4 regions of the Streptomyces sp. NPDC002580 genome follow, and region 4 is predicted to be linked to each of the others. Evidence: riboswitches for the same ligand, from Rfam matches in the RefSeq annotation. Region 4 holds a riboswitch; each other region holds the start of a gene.
What was found. Region 4 has a riboswitch for cyclic di-AMP ahead of ACFYW7_RS10285 (peptidoglycan DD-metalloendopeptidase family protein). Riboswitches for the same ligand answer to the same signal wherever they lie in the genome.

Region 1 (4,179 bases), on a different contig from region 4:
AGCGTATCCGGTCACGTTTCGATCACCACGAGCGCCCACCGTCCCCTGGCCGACTTCGCTCCGCCAGCAGGTATACGGGAGTACACCCGTAAGGCACACGAGATGTACCTGCCCGCCCCAACGACGAGTACCCCGACGCGCGGGCACATGCGGATCACCGGCGGTATGTTCATGATCAGTAGATTTGGACCGGTGTCCGACGCCCCACGGAGAAGTCCCCGGAAGGGCTGACCGCGTCCCGCAGCCCCGCCGGAACGAGCCAGGCCCGCCCGCGCCCCTCCTCTCCTCTCTTCCCCGGCCGCGCCACACGATGCACCCCGTCCTCCGAGGTGACGCCCATGCGTATCCGTACGTCCTTCCCCACGAGATCACTCACGAGGACGTCCTCGTCCCCCTCTCGGACGGCACCCGTCTGTACGCCAGGATCTGGCCTCCGCTGACCGAGGACCCCGTACCGGCCGGCGCTCCTGGAGTACCACCCGCATCGCCCGACCGACGGGACGGCCCCGCGCGACCGGCAGCGGCACCCCTGGTACGCCGGTCATGGTTACGCCTCCGTCCGCGTGGACACGCGCGGGTACGGCAACTCGGAGGGCGCGCCGACGGACGGGTGCTCGGAGACCGAGCCGGCCGACGGCGTGGAAGTGATCGGCTGGCCGGCCGACCGGTCCTGGTGCACCGGCAGGGTCGGCATGTTCGGGATCGCCTGGGGCGGCTGCGACTCCCTCCGCATCGCCGCTCCCGCGCCCGAGCCGCCAGGAGACGCTGCGCTGGTGGGACCACCGGCTCCGGGAAGAGGACACCGGCGCGCTCTCCGCTCCTCTCCTGCGTTCGTACGTGATGGACGCGCACCCCCCGGCGGCCGTGCACGGGGACCTTGCGGGCCGCCGGGTCGGCGGCCCGGCCTGGCCCTCGCCCTCGGTGACCCAGGTCGCGTACGCGCTCCAGGGTGCCCCGGTGCCGGTGCGGTCCCCTCAGCACACGGGGATCGACGCGGGCCGCCTCCTCCCCTCCGGCGACGACGCCGACCTGCCGCCGGACCAGCGGGAGGAGGACGCCCGGTCGGCCTGCTTCGAGTTCGCGGTGCCGGCGGAGACCTGGGTGCTGGGCCGCCCTCGGGTCTCACTGCGGCTGACGTCCGGCCCACCCGGGGGCCAGGTGATCGCCCGCCTGTGCGACGTGGCCCCGGACGGAGCGTCCACCCTCGTCACCCGCGGCGCCCTGAACCTGTCGGCCCGCCGGGACCGCGACCGGACGGTCCCCTGGAGTCCGGGCACCACGGAGAACGTGATGTTCGACCTGTCCGCCATCGGCTACGCGTTCCCGGCGGGCCACCGCATCCGGCTGAGCGTCTCCTCGGCGTACTGGCCCTGGATCTGGCCGCGGCCGGGCTCGGCGGCGGGCTTCACCCTCGAACCGATCGGCAGCACCCTCGAACTCCCCTTACGGACAAGGGCGTCGGACCCGTCCATCACGTTCGGGGAACCGGAGGAGGCGGAGCCCCTCGGCGCGACCGACTCCGAGACGCTGGACGAACCGCGCCCGCGGCGCCTGGTTTTGCGCGACGTGGCCGCGGGCACCTGGCGCCTCGAGGCGAACCCGCGCCACGGCGGCACCCGCGTGCATCCCGACGGCCTCGAACACACGGAGGACGCGCGGGAGACGTACACGATCGACGAGTCGGACCCGTCGTCCGCCCGCGCCCGCTCGACCTGGTCGATCCGGCTGCACCGCCCGGACCTGCCGTGGGACGCCCGCGTCGAGACGACCTCCGCCATCAGGTGCGACGCGCGGGACTTCGTCCTGTCCGACGAGCTCGTCCGCAAGGACGGCGACGAGGTCGTCTTCCACCGGACCCGGGAGAAGAGGACCCCGCGCACGGCCGGCTGACAGAACCGGACGAACAGGGCTTACGGGTAAGGGAGTTCCCTCTCGTCGCCCCCTCGGCGCACGACGTCACCCGCCCTGGTCCGACCCTGCCACGCGCCCCGCGGCCCGCACCCCTCCGCAAGGGGCTCGCCGGGCGCCTTGAGGCGTCCCGACACCCCACCCCCAAGGGCGCAATGCCCGACTTGCCCGGCATGCCGCGTTGATGACCCTCGACCTCGTGAGTTGAGTCACCCGCGAACCGGTCCGCCGCCTCGCACCCCTCCCCCGCCAACCCGTTCACCAAAGGCAAGTTGAGGATTCAATTCCGCCTTAATCGGACGTTTCCCCCTGGCTCTAAACAGGCGAAATAGATCTTCAAAGCCAAATCTGGCCTTGTTCCGGACATGTGCTCTCGCATACGTTTCCGTCGATCCCGGGCGGATCGCCGAATCCTGCCGCCGCCCGGAAACCCACCCACCCACGCACGGCAGGAGCGGGGGAACCACAGGTAAGCCGCCGATCCGGACACACCGGACCGGCTGGGGTGAAGCCGCGCCCGAAAACGCGGCCGGGCATCTCCCGCCCGAACCCGACAGCTCACCTCGCAGGCGTCGGAGAGGACACCAGTCATGCCCGCACGAGGCAAGCACCGCCACACGAAGTCCAACATCATCACTCGGGGCATGATCGCCGCCGGTACGGGTGGCATAGCCCTCGCCCTCCCGCTCGTGAGCGCGACCGGCGCCCACGCGGCCACCCCGGCGCAGGCCCCCCAGGTCACCAAGGCCGCGAAGACCGCGGTGGTCCCCAACGTCCAGCTCATCACCTACAAGGTGGTCGCGGGTGACACCCTCTCCAAGGTGGCGCAGAAGCACCCCGAGAGCGGCGGCTGGAAGAAGCTGTACCAGGCGAACCGCGCCGTCATCGGCGACAACCCCGCGTTGATCAGCCCGGGCCTGAAGCTGACCGTGGGCACGAAGACGCTGAAGCCGACGGCCGCGGGCACGACGGCGAAGGCCACCCCGGCAGTCGCCAAGAAGGCCGCGACGACGGCCGTCCAGGCCTCCGCCAAGACGTACACGAACGACCTCGACGGCTGGATCAAGCACTCGCTGGACATCATGGCCCAGCACGGCATCCCGGGCAGCTACGACGGCATCCACCGCAACGTGATGCGCGAGTCGTCCGGCAACCCGCTCGCCATCAACAACTGGGACTCCAACGCCGTCGCGGGCACCCCCTCCAAGGGCCTGCTCCAGGTCATCGACCCCACGTTCCGGGCCTTCCACGTCCCCGGCACGTCGATGGACCCCTACGACCCGGTCGCGAACATCACCGCGGCCTGCAACTACGCGGCCAAGACCTACGGCTCCATCGACAACGTCAACGGCGCCTACTGATCACACCGCGGCACCGATCGCACCCGCACCCGTCGGCGGCCCGTACCCGGGCCCGCCGACGGGTGCGTCGTCGTGGGCGCCGCACGCCGACTCGCCGGCGTCGGGCCCCTCGGCCGACGACCCCTAGAAGCCGAAGAGGCGCTCCAGGACGACCGCGATCCCGTCGTCCTCGTTCGACAGCGTGACCTCGTCGGCCACCGCCTTCAGTTCCGGATGGGCGTTGGCCATCGCCACGCCACGGGCGGCCCAGTCGAACATCGGGATGTCGTTGGGCATGTCTCCGAAGGCGAGCGTCGCCGAGGGGCTGAGCCCCAGATGCGCCGCCGCCAGAGCGAGGCCCGTCGCCTTGGTCACCCCGCATGGCTGGAGTTCGACGGTGCCGGGCCCGGACATCGTGACCGTCGCGAGCGAGCCGACCACTCCTCGCGCCGCCGACGCCAACTCGTCGTCGGACAACAAGGGGTGACGGAGCAGCACCTTGCTGATCGGCTCCGACCAGAGGTCGTCCCGCCGCCGCACCCGCACCGCCGGCAGGGTCGGATGCGGCATCACGTACCCCGGCTCGATGAGCGTCAGCCCGTCCACGCCGTCCTGGTCGACCGCCGCGTACAGCATCCCGACCTCCGCCTCGATCTTGCCGAGCGCCGTCTCCGCCAGTTCCCTGTCCAGGGTCACCGACCAGAGCATCCGGTCCGCCCCGGCGTCGTACAGCTGCGCCCCCTGTCCGCACACCGCCAGTCCCTCACCGCCGAGTTCGTCGAGCAGCGGTCGCACGCGCGGCGCGGGGCGGCCCGTCACCACGAGGTGCCGGGCACCCGCCTGGGCCACCTTCGCCAACGCGGCCCGCGACCGGTCGGAGAGAGTGTCGTCGCCGCGCAGCAGCGTTCCGTCCAGGTCAGTGGCGATGAGT
Region 2 (4,179 bases), on a different contig from region 4:
TCGCGGTCCGCGTTCCGTGTCGAGGTGCTTGGCCGCGCCCGCGGCCCGGGCCGAGTCGACCGTCGTGCCCGGCCGGTACTTGCCGGTGAGGAAACCGGAGGCGAGGCCGTAATAGGGGACGGCGGCCAGGCCGGCCCGGGAGGCGATGTCCTGGAGGGCACCCTCGTAGGTGTCGCGCGAGACCAGGTTGTAGTGCGGCTGGAGCGCGACGTACCGCGCGAGGCCCTCACGGTCGGAGAGGTCGAGGGACTCCTGGAGCCGCTCGGGCGAGATGTTGGAGGCCGCGATGTACCGCACCTTGCCGGCCCTGACCAGTTCGTCGAGGGCGCCGATGATCTCGTCGACCGGCACGTCCGGCTTGTCGAAGTGCGTGTAGTAGAGGTCGATGTGGTCGGTGCCCAGGCGGCGCAGCGAAGCATCCGCCGCCGCCTTGATGTTGGCCCCGGACAGCCCCGGGTACTCGGGGTGCTGGCTGACCTTGGTGGCCACCACGATGTCCGCGCGGTTGCCGCGCGACTTCAGCCACCTGCCGATGACCGTCTCGGACTCGCCGCCCTGGTTGCCCCCGGCCCACGCCGAGTAGGAGTCGGCCGTGTCGAGGAAGTTGCCGCCCGCGGCCGCGTAGGCGTCGAGCACGGCGAAGGAACGGGTCTCGTCGGCGGTCCAGCCGAAGACGTTGCCGCCGAGGGAGAGGGGAAAGACCTCGAGGTCGGAGGCGCCGAGCTTGCGAAGAGAAGTCATGCCGGAATCAACCCGGCACCGAATTGATGTATTCCGCAATCAGTTGGGCGGACCGATGGTTCGCGTACGCCTTCGCCGCCCCGGGCCGGCGGCGGACCGGCGGCCCTGACGTCGGGAGGGGGATGCCGTCAGGACCGCCGGAGAACAGGGGACGTGCGGGGCCGACGACCGTACGTCCCGGTCCGCGCCGACCGGGATCCGCGGGCATCGGGGCCGTACGGCCGGGAGCCCTCGGAGCGTCAGCACCGGTACGAGGTCAGGACCGCACCAGAGGCCGGGACTCCGTACGAACGCGGCGGTCCGTACGGGTCAGGGGTTGAGGCCCTTGCTCTGGAGCCACGCCATCGGGTCGATCCCGGTGGCGGCACCACCGGCGTGGACCTCGAGGTGGAGGTGCGCTCCGGTGACGTTGCCCGTGGCGCCGACGCGTCCGATGACATCACCGGTGGCGACCTTCTGGCCCACGCTGGCGCTGATCGACGACTGGTGGCAGAACCACAGCTCCGTACCGTCGTCGAGGGTGAGGATCGTGCGGTAGCCGTACGACCCGGCCCAGCCGGCCTCGGTGATGGTGCCGCTGTGGACCGCCTTGATGAGCGTGCCGGTGGGCGCCGCGAAGTCGAGACCGGTGTGGTAGCCGGAGGACCACAGGGCACCGGCCTCGCCGAAGGTCGAGGTCAGGGTGTACGAGGAGGTCGGCAGCGTGTAGCTCTTGGCGAGTTCGGCGAGGCGCGCGGCCTCGATCTTCGCCTTGGCCTCGTCCTCCGCCTTCTGCTTCGCGGCGGCTTCCTTGGCCTCGGCGGCGTCCTGCTGCTCGGTGGCGAGCGCGACGGCCTTCTTCGCGGCGGCGGTCTGGGCCGCCTGCTGCTTGGCGCTGTCGACCTGGTTCTGCTGCGACTCGGCCTGCTGCATGATGCGGGAGCGCAGCGCCTCACCGGCGTCGGTGGCTCCGTCGGCCGTGTCGGCGTGGGTCAGACCGGCGGTCGTGAGCGGGGTCGTGGAACCCTGGGGAGTACTGGATCCGCCGTCCGATATCAGGGCCTTGGCGGAGTCGGTGACCGACGACAGGTCGGGCAGCGAGATCGAGACGGGCGCCTTGCCGGGTGCGGCGGTGGCCATGCCACCCGCGCCGACGGCGGCGATGACCCCGACACCGAGGACCGTGGAGCTGCGGGCGAGTCCCCCACCGCGCTGCTTGCCCACACGGTGCCGGCCGCGGACGGGAGCGAGGGAGTCCTCGGTGGGATTCCATTCCTCCCAGGGACCCTCGTCCTTGCCGGAGGAGTAGCCGAAGGTGTGCGTGTCACTCGGCGGTGACGAGGTTGGCTGAGCGGGCCGGTCGGACGCCACCTGGCGCACTCCTTTCCTTCCTTCTCGTCTACCGGGTTAGCTGACGGGTTCGGAGCAGGAAGGTCTCCTACGCGCGTGAGGCGACCGTGTTTCCACGGCGCGAGACGCTCGATTCACCCCAAATTAGTGGTTCCCCGGTTCCCTTTCGGGATTCGACGCGTGCGCACGGAGCCGTCGCTTGTGACGGCTGGGACGACCGCGCTGCGTTATCGAACGTTAATAGACTCCGGTACCGGATTCCAAGCTGTTCTGACTGATCATTAACGCCGTTCGGCCAGGACTTTGGGGTCATGAACGATGAAAAACGGGCGAGTTGACCACGCGCCGCCCCAATGAATTTATTTGACAGCGCGTCAGTTGTTGCGCGGAGGGGTACGGTCCGGTCACTCCTCGTGACAGCGGCGTGGTGAGCCGTGCGCGCCCTGCCCGGCGGGGCGCCCGAGCGGTCCCGGCATCCCGGGCGAGCCCGTCTCAGGAGCGCCGGACGGCGAGCAGCGCCATGTCGTCCGACAGGGCACCGCCCGTGTGCCGGCGGACCTCCTCGGCGAGGACGCTCAGCACGACGTCCGGACCGGGAAAGGTCCGGCCGGCCAGCCGCGCGGCCGGATCGTAGAACTCCCCGTCCCGGTCACGGGCCTCGGACAGTCCGTCGGTGTGGAGGAGCAAAGTCGTCCCGCGCGGAAACGGGGCGGGCGTCGCGCGGTCGGGCCAGGTGCCCAGCGCGCCCATCCCGAGGGGCAGCGCGAAGGGTTCGGTCGAGAGCGTGACGAGGGTCCCGTCGGGGTGCAGGAGCAGGGGCGGCGGATGGCCGCGGTTGACGACGCGCACGACGTCCTCGTCGTACGGGATCTCCGCGAGGACCGCGGTGGTGAACCCCTCGAACACGTCGACGCTGTCGCGCCGGGTGCCCTCCCGGGTCAGCGCCCGCTCCAGTCGCCGCGCGACGGCCTCCAGGGTCGCCTCCTGTTCGGCCGCCTCCCGGAACGCGCCGATCACCACCGCGACGGCGGCCACCGCGGTCATCCCCTTCCCGCACACGTCGCCGACGACCAGCCGTACGCCGTGCGGGGAGTCCTGCGCCGCGTACAGGTCACCGCCGATGGACGCGTCCGCCTGCGCCGCCTCGTACCGCGCCGCGACGTCGAGACCGCCGATCCGCGCGTCGGGCTCGGGCAGCACGGCGCGCTGCGCGAACTCGGCGATCTCCCGGACGGAGGCCAGCCGTTCGTCACCGCGCCGGACGAGGATGTTGATGAGGACCGCGAGGACGGCGGCCGTCGCCACGGTGACGAGTTCGGTGACCGCGTCGACCTGCGTGACGATGCCGAGCACGAGGTGGACGACGAGCACGGCGCCGACGGCGAGGGCGCCGGTGAGGACGGTGCCGCGCAGCGAGTACAGGGGCGCGGCGACCAGCGGCGCGGCGGTGAAGAGCGGGGCCGCGGTGAACGCCGAGGGAGTGAAGTAGTCGTAGAGGAATCCGGCGACGACCAGCAGGGCGGGCAGGACCCGGACGCCCGTACGCGCGAGCCAGATCCTGCGGGACGTCGTGCCCGCCGGTCCGGTCGGCGGGACGGCTCCCGGCCCGGGGGCACCGGCCGGCCGTCCGCCGGTCCGGTCGGGGAGTTCCCCGGTCCGCTGCTCGCCTCCTGGCTGCCCCACTCGTCCAGCAGACCCGGAGGGGAGGCCGCGGGCGACCGGTGTGGCCCGACCGGGGGACGGCGGCGAACGGAGATCGGGCTCCGGGAACCGACTTCCGGACAAACACCAAGGGCCGGAACTCGTGAATCCGAGTTCCGGCCCTTGGCCTTCAGTAGCGGGGACAGGATTTGAACCTGCGACCTCTGGGTTATGAGCCCAGCGAGCTACCGAGCTGCTCCACCCCGCGTCGTTGAAACCAGTGTACGCCATTCGCGGGACCCGATTCACACGCGCCGATTCGCGCCCCTCCAGCAGCGGCCGCGGGCGCCCCCGCCGTCCGCCCCGCCCGGCATCCGGCGCCCGTACAGGGCGACCGGCGACCGGCGGGAGCTCGGCGGGCGACGCGACTAGGACAGGCCGTCCCCCGACGCACGCTCCGGGGCCCCG
Region 3 (4,179 bases), on a different contig from region 4:
TCGAGACCGGTGTGGAGGAACTCCTGCGCTACGACGGGCCCGTGGAACTGGCCACCTGGCGGTTCGCGACGGAGGACGTGCGGATCGGCGGGCAGGTCATCTCGGCCGGTGATCCCGTGCTCGTGGTTCTCGCCGCCGCGGACCGGGACCCCGAACGGTTCGAGCGGCCGGACACGCTCGATCTCGCACGGAGTGACAATCAGCACGTGGGCTACGGGCACGGCATCCACTACTGCCTGGGTGCGCCGCTCGCCCGGCTGGAGGGGCAGACCGCCATCGGTACGCTCCTCAACCGCCTGCCCGACCTTCGGCTTGGGGTGGATTCGGCTGATCTGCGCTGGCGCGGAGGGCTGATTATGCGTGGATTGCGCACGCTTCCGGTGGAGTTCACCCCGGTCAAATAGGCCCTGAACGGCGCATCGGTGACCCTTCGACACCTTCGCCGAAGGATTTCTTCCGAATACCGGAAAGGGTGCCCTCGCGGCTACCGGAACGTGATGGTCCATCAATTTTGTGATCTTCACGTGATCTGTACTGCATCGACTTGTGACAAGTGATCGAGTGCGACTACGTTCACCCATCAACGCGACACCCGCACCGAGCACTTCGTGGGAGTCGTCGTAGTCACCCGCCGTCACGCGAAAGGTTTCCAGATGCTCTCCGGGAACGGCCGTCACCGTCGCCCTCGTCAGGCACCTGCTCTCATCGTCGCCGCGGGGGTGGCCGGATCGGCCATCGCCATTCCGCTGCTCGCGGCGTCGAGTGCCAGCGCGGCCGACGGGAACACCTGGGACCGGGTGGCGCAGTGCGAGAGCGGCGGTGCGTGGAGCTCCGACAGCGAGAACGGGTACTACGGCGGGCTTCAGCTGTCCCAGGACGACTGGGAGGCGCACGGCGGCCTCGAGTACGCCCCGCAGGCCGACCAGGCCAGCCGCTCGCAGCAGATAGCCGTCGCGGAGCGACTGCTCGACGACCGGGGCCTCGCGGCCTGGCCGACCTGCGGGCCGCTCTCCGGGCTCGGTACGAGCTCGGGTGACGTCCAGGTCGACACGGGTGTCGAGGGCGATGCCGGGAGCGAGTCGGGCGGATACGGGTCGTCCGGTCTGTCGACCGAGCCCGACTCGACCCCTTCCTATGGTTCGTCCGCTTCGGGTGACTCCTCGGACGCCACTCCGGAACCCAGTGCTTCGCAGAGCTCCGACAGCTCCGACAAGACGGCCACCGAAGGTGACAAGTCGGGCAAGTCGGGCAAGAAGGGCGCCTCTTCGGGGGCTTCCGACGACGAGAGCACCGGTGCCGGGCGGCACCGCGGCGACAGTGCCGCCGAGCGGGCGGCCGACAGCCGAGGCGATGTCGCCGTCGGTCGGCACGCCTCGCGCGACGTCCTCGACGACCTGTACGTCACGGACGGCCTCTCGGGTTCCTCCGACTCCCTTCTCCTCGACAGCGGATGGGGCAACCTGTCCACCGCCGACGAGGACGCCGCGGACGCCGGTCCCGGCCTCGTCGTGCCTGGTCGGAGCATCGCCGTCACCGTCGAAACGCTCCAGCAGTAGGGGGAGTTCGCGTCACGATTCGCCGTGGAATGTCCGGTTTGGCGGAAGTGAGAGATGGGTCTCAGAAGCCCTGATCGTCTTTGAAATTCCGCCGATCGACTGCTTACGGTCGGACCGCTCGCCACAGCGGGCCCCGACGATCGCAACGCCGAATCCTGCCAGCGGCCGTACGGGAACACTCGTCGCGTCAAGCGCCGTAGGCAGGAGCGGGGGACCCAAGGTAAGCGCCGCGTCCGGGAGTTGAGAGACACCCGGGGACGGCTTGGGGTTAAGCCGCGTGCCGGACGTCCTGGAGACCAGGACCGAGGGGACGCGGCCGGGCAACTCAACCGGCCCGAACCCGACAGCTCACCTCGCAGGCGTCGGTGAGGGGATCACTCCATGCTGTTTTCCGGCAAGGGCAAGCACCGCCGTCCGAACAAGGCCACCCGCGTCGCCACGCTCGCCGGCGTCACCGGCGTCGCCATCGCCGCCCCGCTGATGGCGGCCGGCAACGCCTCCGCGGCCACCGCCTCCGAGTGGGACGCCGTCGCCCAGTGCGAGGCCGGCGGCAACTGGTCGATCAACACCGGCAACGGCTACTACGGCGGCCTGCAGTTCTCGGCCTCCACGTGGGCCGCGTACGGCGGCACCGCCTACGCCGCCACCGCCGACCAGGCCTCGAAGTCGCAGCAGATCACCATCGGCGAGAAGGTCCTCGCCGGGCAGGGCAAGGGCGCCTGGCCGACCTGCGGCGTCGGCCTGTCGAGCGCCGCGTACACCGGTGGCACCTCGACCCCGTCGACCCCCTCCGGCTCCTCCTCGTCGAGCGCCTCGCAGGACACCGCCACCCGGACGACGGAGCAGCCCGTCTCCCGTTCCGCGGAGCGCCCGGCCGCGCAGAAGACCGTCACCACCCCGACCGGCAAGAAGGTCAAGAAGGGTGACGGCGAGTACAAGGTCGTCAAGGGTGACACCCTCAGCTCGATCGCCGAGAAGAAGCACGTCAAGGGCGGCTGGCAGAAGCTGTTCAAGCTGAACAAGGACATCGTCGCCGACGCCGACTTCATCTACCCGGGCCAGCAGCTGCACCTCGGCTGAGTGCCGCGGCGCGCCGGTCGGTGACGGTCGCTTTCGGCGGACGGCGACCACCTCCCCGGCGGCGCTCGGCCCTCTCCGGGCCGAGCGACAGCTCTCCCCTCCCTGGCCGGGCCTTTTTGGGAAAGGCCCGGTGAGGGCCCCCGTTCCCCCGGGCTCCCCGCTCCGGTGCGTTCTCCCCCGTACGCACCGGAGCGGGGTTTTTCATTTCTTCTTTGTTTAGTTCAGGAACAATATGTACTCTCAGTTCTGCCCGAGGGGTGGTCGATCGGCTGGCCGATCCCCCTGGGCCGGTTAGGCTCATCCCGCGGGGCTGCCGAGCCCCGCGTAATCGCGTCACATCCCAATAAGGAGATGCTCGTGCCGTCCATCGACGTCGTCGTAGCCCGGGAAATCCTGGACTCCCGAGGCAACCCCACGGTCGAGGTCGAGGTCGGCCTCGACGACGGCAGCACGGGTCGTGCCGCCGTTCCGTCCGGCGCTTCCACCGGCGCCTTCGAGGCCATCGAGCTCCGCGACGGTGACCCCAACCGCTACCTCGGCAAGGGTGTCGAGAAGGCCGTCCTCGCCGTCATCGAGCAGATCGGCCCGGAGCTCGTCGGCTACGACGCCACCGAGCAGCGCCTGATCGACCAGGCGATGTTCGACCTGGACGCCACCGACAACAAGGGCTCGCTCGGCGCCAACGCCATCCTCGGCGTCTCGCTCGCCGTCGCGCACGCCGCTTCCGAGGCGTCCGACCTCCCGCTCTTCCGCTACCTGGGCGGCCCGAACGCGCACCTGCTGCCCGTTCCGATGATGAACATCCTGAACGGCGGGTCGCACGCCGACTCGAACGTGGACATCCAGGAGTTCATGATCGCCCCGATCGGCGCGGAGTCCTTCTCCGAGGCGCTGCGCTGGGGCGCCGAGGTCTACCACACCCTCAAGAAGGTGCTGAAGACCAAGGGCCTGTCCACCGGCCTCGGCGACGAGGGCGGCTTCGCCCCGAACCTGGAGTCGAACCGCGCCGCGCTGGACCTCATCCTCGAGGCCATCAAGCAGGCCGGTTACGTCCCCGGCGAGCAGATCGCGCTCGCGCTCGACGTCGCCGCGTCCGAGTTCTACAAGGACGGCAAGTACGAGTTCGAGGGCAAGTCCCGCTCGGCCGCCGAGATGACCGAGTACTACGAGGAGCTCGTCTCCGCGTACCCGCTCGTCTCCATCGAGGACCCGCTGTACGAGGACGACTGGGCCGGCTGGAAGGTCATCACCGACAAGCTGGGCGACAAGGTCCAGATCGTCGGCGACGACCTCTTCGTCACCAACCCGGAGCGTCTGGCCCGCGGCATCGAGGAGGGCTCCGCGAACGCCCTGCTCGTCAAGGTGAACCAGATCGGCTCGCTGACCGAGACGCTGGACGCCGTCGAGATGGCCCAGCGCAACGGCTTCAAGTGCATGATGTCCCACCGCTCCGGCGAGACCGAGGACGTCACCATCGCCGACCTCGCCGTCGCCGTGAACTGCGGTCAGATCAAGACCGGCGCCCCGGCCCGCTCGGACCGCG
Region 4 (4,179 bases):
CGTAGCGGTCCGCGATGGCCCGCACGTGTCCGTTGTACGTGGCGATCTTGCCGCGCAGATGCTTGAGCACGGGGACGTCACGGGTGTCGAAGCCGGTGGTCACCATGACGGTGCCGACGGCGGAGGTGAGGTCGGCGACCGCGCGCTCGAAGCGCTCCGCGACCTCGTCGGGGTCGGTACCGGGCCGGATGATGTCGTTGCCGCCCGCGCAGAACGAGACCATGTCCGGGCCGAGTTCCTTGGCCCGCACGAGCTGGGTCTCGACGATCTGGTCGAGCAGTTTGCCGCGCACGGCGAGATTGGTGTAGTCGAAGTCGCCCTCGGGCCGCCGGTCCGCGAGAAGCACCGCGAAGCGGTCCGCCCAACCGACGAAGGCCCCGTCGGGGCCAGGGTCGCCGACGCCTTCGGTGAAGCTGTCCCCCACCGCCACGTACGACCCGATCACTGATCTGTTGTCACTCTTCGAATCGTCTGCCACATCGAGCCATCATTCACCTTTCGATGTGAGCTACGCGACCGTAGGGAGGGGTTGACGGGCGGTGACATAAGCCACTGACCAAGTGTTGGTCAACTCTGGAATAGGGCCCCGAGAGGGGCTGTTGAAGCAGCGATCACACTCGGGCCGGGAAATCACGCGGGGAATCCCCACGGGGGTTCGCGCGCCTTGTGCGGGAAACACCGCAGGCCGGACCCCGGGGATCGTGGGGTCCGGCCTACGGATGCGGTCCTGCCGTCAGGAGCAGGATGCGGTGGGGGTACGGGTCACGGCGTCAGCCGACGGTGACACCGTGCGAGCGCAGGTACGCGACGGGGTCGACGTCCGAGCCGTAGTCCGGCGTGGTGCGGATCTCGAAGTGCAGGTGCGGTCCGGTGACGTTGCCGGTCGCTCCGGAGAGGCCGATCTGCTGGCCCTCGGTCACGGTCTGCCCGGCCGAGACGGACAGGGACGACAGGTGCGCGTACTGGGAGTACTTGCCGTCGGCGTGCTGGATGACGACCTGGTTGCCGTAGGCGCCGCCCCAGCCCGCGGAGACGACGGTGCCCGCGGCGATCGACTTGAGGGTGGTGCCGGTGGGGACCACGAAGTCCACGCCCGTGTGGTAGCCGCTGGACCACATGCTGCCCGCGGTCTTGTAGCTGGTGCCGACGCCGGAGCCCTCGACGGGCAGGGTGTAGCCGGAACCGTTGGCGGCGGGGGCCGACTCGGTGGCCGGGGCAGCCTCCGCGGTCTTCGCGGCCTGGGTCGCCTGGGCGGGCTTCGCGGCCGGGGCCGCCGTCCGGGTGGACGCGTGGGTGGCGCCGGTGGCGGCGGCCTTCTCGCCGAGCGACAGCTTCAGGCCGGGGTGGATCAGCGACGGGTCGCCGCCGATGGCGGAGCGGTTGTCGGAGTAGATCTTCTTCCAGCCGCCGCTGACGTTCTGCTCGTCGGCGATCTTCGAGAGGTAGTCGCCGGACTTCACGGCGTACGTCTTCGTCGTGCCGGACTTCGTGCCGGCCTTCGCGGCGGCGGGAGCGGCGGCCGGGGCCTTCTCGACGTGCTGCGTGACGGCGGCCGGGGTCGCGGCGTGGGCGCCGGCGGCTCCCATCAGCGGCAGCGCGAGCGCGGCGCCACCGGTACCGGCCACGGCGATCGAGCGGCTGATTCGCAAGGACTTGGGACGGCGGTGCTTACCCTTCGCGGGCATGACGATTTCCTCTCCGGCGCCTGCGGGGTGAGCTGTCGGGTGCGGACTGGAGATGCCCGGCCGCGCTGCTGCGCGGCTGTACCCCTAGCCTGTTCCGGAGACCGGACCAGGCACGAAACCTGTGGGTCCCCCGCTCCTGCCGTGTACGGGTGAGTGTGCGGATTCCGGGCGGCGGCAGGATTGGGCGTCCGTCCGGATTGAGGCAGAACGTAAGCGAGATGCGAGCGTGTCGACAACTATGGGCGATTTCCGTGCGCTCGCCTTTCTTGATCCATGCGGTATTCGCCGTCACCCTCCGTGGAATGACGATCTTTCCGGTCCCTCAACCGGCCCGGGAATGCGGGCGGGTTGAGAAAGGACGACGGCAACGCATCGTCACGAATATGACGCTCCTCACGCGACTTGTCCCACGACACCCCATTTCAGGGACAGTTGGAATTTACCCACCAATTCAGACAGAACGGCCACATGCGACACCGGCGGATATCTTCCACATCCGACCCCTTGTGCGGCTCGCACTCGAACCATGACGCACCGGCGCGTCACTTCGGTCGATTCAGCCGATTCCATGACGTTCATACGCTTTATGCGGCAGGCTGACCGGATCCCCCGCGGAGCTCCGTACCGCCGCGGCGAGCGCGCGCCGTGCCGGGGGTTCGCTCCGCGGCCCCGTCACGGCCGCTCACCGGGGGTGGTGCGGGGTGTCATGTGACCGCCTGTGGACGACTCATTGCCCCAGGAACCCATGTCGTATCGTCGGGAGCGCGAGCCGAAGACAACTGCCGACGATCGACGCCGAGTCCAGCCCGGTGACACCGACGGCCGAAGGGGAGGAGCCCCCGTGACGCAGCAGGTCCCGTCGACCGAGCCCGAGCTCGGCGGAGTGCGCAACTTCCGCGACGTGGGCGGGCTGCCCACCGCGGACGGCCGACGAGTGCGCTACGGGCACCTGTTCCGCAGCGGCCACCTCGCGCACGCCACGGAGGAGGACGCCGCGTTCCTCATCTCCCTGGGACTCCACACGATCTTCGACTTCCGCAACGCGGCGGACCAGCGGCTGGAGGGCCCGGACGTCGAACTGCCGGGCGTCCGGAACGTGAATCTCCCGCTGAGCGACCCGGCCGACGGGAGCGAGTTCTGGAAGATGGTCCGTGACGGCGACCTCGACCAGCTGCACGCGATCCTCGGCGACGGCAAGGGCGCGAACCGCATGATCAACTCCTACCGCACGATCATCAAGGAGCGCACCGCCGAGCACTCCCAGGTGCTGCGCGCGCTGACCGAGGACAGCGTGCCCGCGCTGATGCACTGCGCCGCCGGCAAGGACCGGGCCGGTCTGTCCATCGCCGTCACCCTGCTCGCCCTCGGCGTCGAGCGCGACGCGATCGTGGCCGACTACCTGGAGTCGAACGCCACGCACCGCCGCTACAAGGTGCGCCGCAGCAACACCTCGGCCGCCGCGTACTCCCCCGAGGTCATGGAGCTGCTCAGCCCCCTCTTCGACGCGCGCGCGGAGTACCTGACGGCCGCGTTCGACACGATCGAGGAGACCTGGGGCGGCGTCGACACCTATCTGGAACAGGGTCTGGGGCTGACGCCCGAGCTGCGCGAACGCCTGCGCGAGCGACTCCTGGACTGAGCCCGGGCGGCCCGGGCCCCCGCCGATCGCGCCGGGTCCGGGCGCTACTGGTTGTGCGCGCCCAGCGTGAAGAGCAGGTAGATGAAGGCCGCGAAGACGTGGCCGACGGCGACGTAGATGATCAGCCGCACCCACAGGGCGCGCGGGAACTTCTCCTCCATGGACCGGCGGGGTTCTACGGGTTCGGTCATGACGTCTCTCCCGGGGTGAGGTGGCCGGCGGCCGGGCCGAGGCACAGCGCGGCGACGGGGCTCTGCAGCAGGGTGTGTACGAAGAGGAGCTCGGCCCCGTCGCGCTCGGCGGCGGCGATGCGGTGCGGGGTGAGCGAGTCGAAGTGGGCACTGTCCCCGGGCTCCAGGACGTGCGCGGTGTCCCCGAGGCGCAGCCTGAGCCGCCCCTGGAGGACATACAGCCACTCCTCGCCCGGATGGACCCGCACGATGTCGCCCTGCGAGCCGTACGGGACGTGCACGCGCAGCGCCTGCATGCCCCGGCCGGCCGCGCCGGCCTTCCAGTAGGTCCAGCCGCCCGCCGGGGCCGGTTCCATGTCGCCGGCCCGCACGATCGCGTCACGGTCGGCCACCGTCTCGCCGAGCAGTTCGGAAACCGTCGTACCGTAGACGCGGGCCAGCGTGAGCAGCACCGGCAGCGAGGGCTGGCGCTGCCCGGTCTCCAGCCGGGAGAGATGGGCGGGTGAGAGCCCGGCATCACGGGCCGCCGCCTCCAGGGTGAGGGAGGCGGCGCGGCGCAGTGCCCGGAGCTGGGGCGCCACGGCGCGCAGCTCGGGGGACGGCTCGTCGGCCGCCACTGGATCGGCGGGATCGGCAGGGCTCATGGGTCCATTGAGCCCGATTA

Region 1: it holds a riboswitch for cyclic di-AMP, as region 4 does, so the genes downstream of both, ACFYW7_RS30605 (transglycosylase SLT domain-containing protein) here and ACFYW7_RS10285 (peptidoglycan DD-metalloendopeptidase family protein) in region 4, are expected to answer to the same signal.
Region 2: it holds a riboswitch for cyclic di-AMP, as region 4 does, so the genes downstream of both, ACFYW7_RS11005 (M23 family metallopeptidase) here and ACFYW7_RS10285 (peptidoglycan DD-metalloendopeptidase family protein) in region 4, are expected to answer to the same signal.
Region 3: it holds a riboswitch for cyclic di-AMP, as region 4 does, so the genes downstream of both, ACFYW7_RS17220 (transglycosylase family protein) here and ACFYW7_RS10285 (peptidoglycan DD-metalloendopeptidase family protein) in region 4, are expected to answer to the same signal.

Annotation. Positions count from the first base shown of each region.
Region 1 is NZ_JBIAQZ010000011.1:154,895-159,073, reverse strand. Features, by position in the region: partial or broken gene ACFYW7_RS30610 (CocE/NonD family hydrolase) at 339-1,890, shown strand; cyclic di-AMP (ydaO/yuaA leader) riboswitch at 2,335-2,495, shown strand; gene ACFYW7_RS30605 (transglycosylase SLT domain-containing protein) at 2,499-3,269, shown strand; gene ACFYW7_RS30600 (HAD family hydrolase) at 3,393-4,179, opposite strand, start outside.
Region 2 is NZ_JBIAQZ010000003.1:22,754-26,932, forward strand. Features, by position in the region: gene ACFYW7_RS11000 (aldo/keto reductase) at 1-741, opposite strand, end outside; gene ACFYW7_RS11005 (M23 family metallopeptidase) at 1,051-2,091, opposite strand; cyclic di-AMP (ydaO/yuaA leader) riboswitch at 2,102-2,259, opposite strand; gene ACFYW7_RS11010 (PP2C family protein-serine/threonine phosphatase) at 2,563-3,753, opposite strand; tRNA gene ACFYW7_RS11015 (tRNA-Met) at 3,906-3,979, opposite strand; gene ACFYW7_RS11020 (dihydrofolate reductase family protein) at 4,140-4,179, opposite strand, start outside.
Region 3 is NZ_JBIAQZ010000005.1:98,958-103,136, reverse strand. Features, by position in the region: gene ACFYW7_RS17230 (cytochrome P450) at 1-404, shown strand, start outside; gene ACFYW7_RS17225 (transglycosylase family protein) at 654-1,556, shown strand; cyclic di-AMP (ydaO/yuaA leader) riboswitch at 1,739-1,933, shown strand; gene ACFYW7_RS17220 (transglycosylase family protein) at 1,938-2,636, shown strand; gene eno (phosphopyruvate hydratase) at 2,988-4,179, shown strand, end outside.
Region 4 is NZ_JBIAQZ010000002.1:877,030-881,208, forward strand. Features, by position in the region: gene ACFYW7_RS10280 (SGNH/GDSL hydrolase family protein) at 1-445, opposite strand, end outside; gene ACFYW7_RS10285 (peptidoglycan DD-metalloendopeptidase family protein) at 771-1,685, opposite strand; cyclic di-AMP (ydaO/yuaA leader) riboswitch at 1,690-1,847, opposite strand; gene ACFYW7_RS10290 (tyrosine-protein phosphatase) at 2,527-3,324, shown strand; gene ACFYW7_RS10295 (DUF6126 family protein) at 3,369-3,485, opposite strand; gene ACFYW7_RS10300 (helix-turn-helix domain-containing protein) at 3,512-4,159, opposite strand.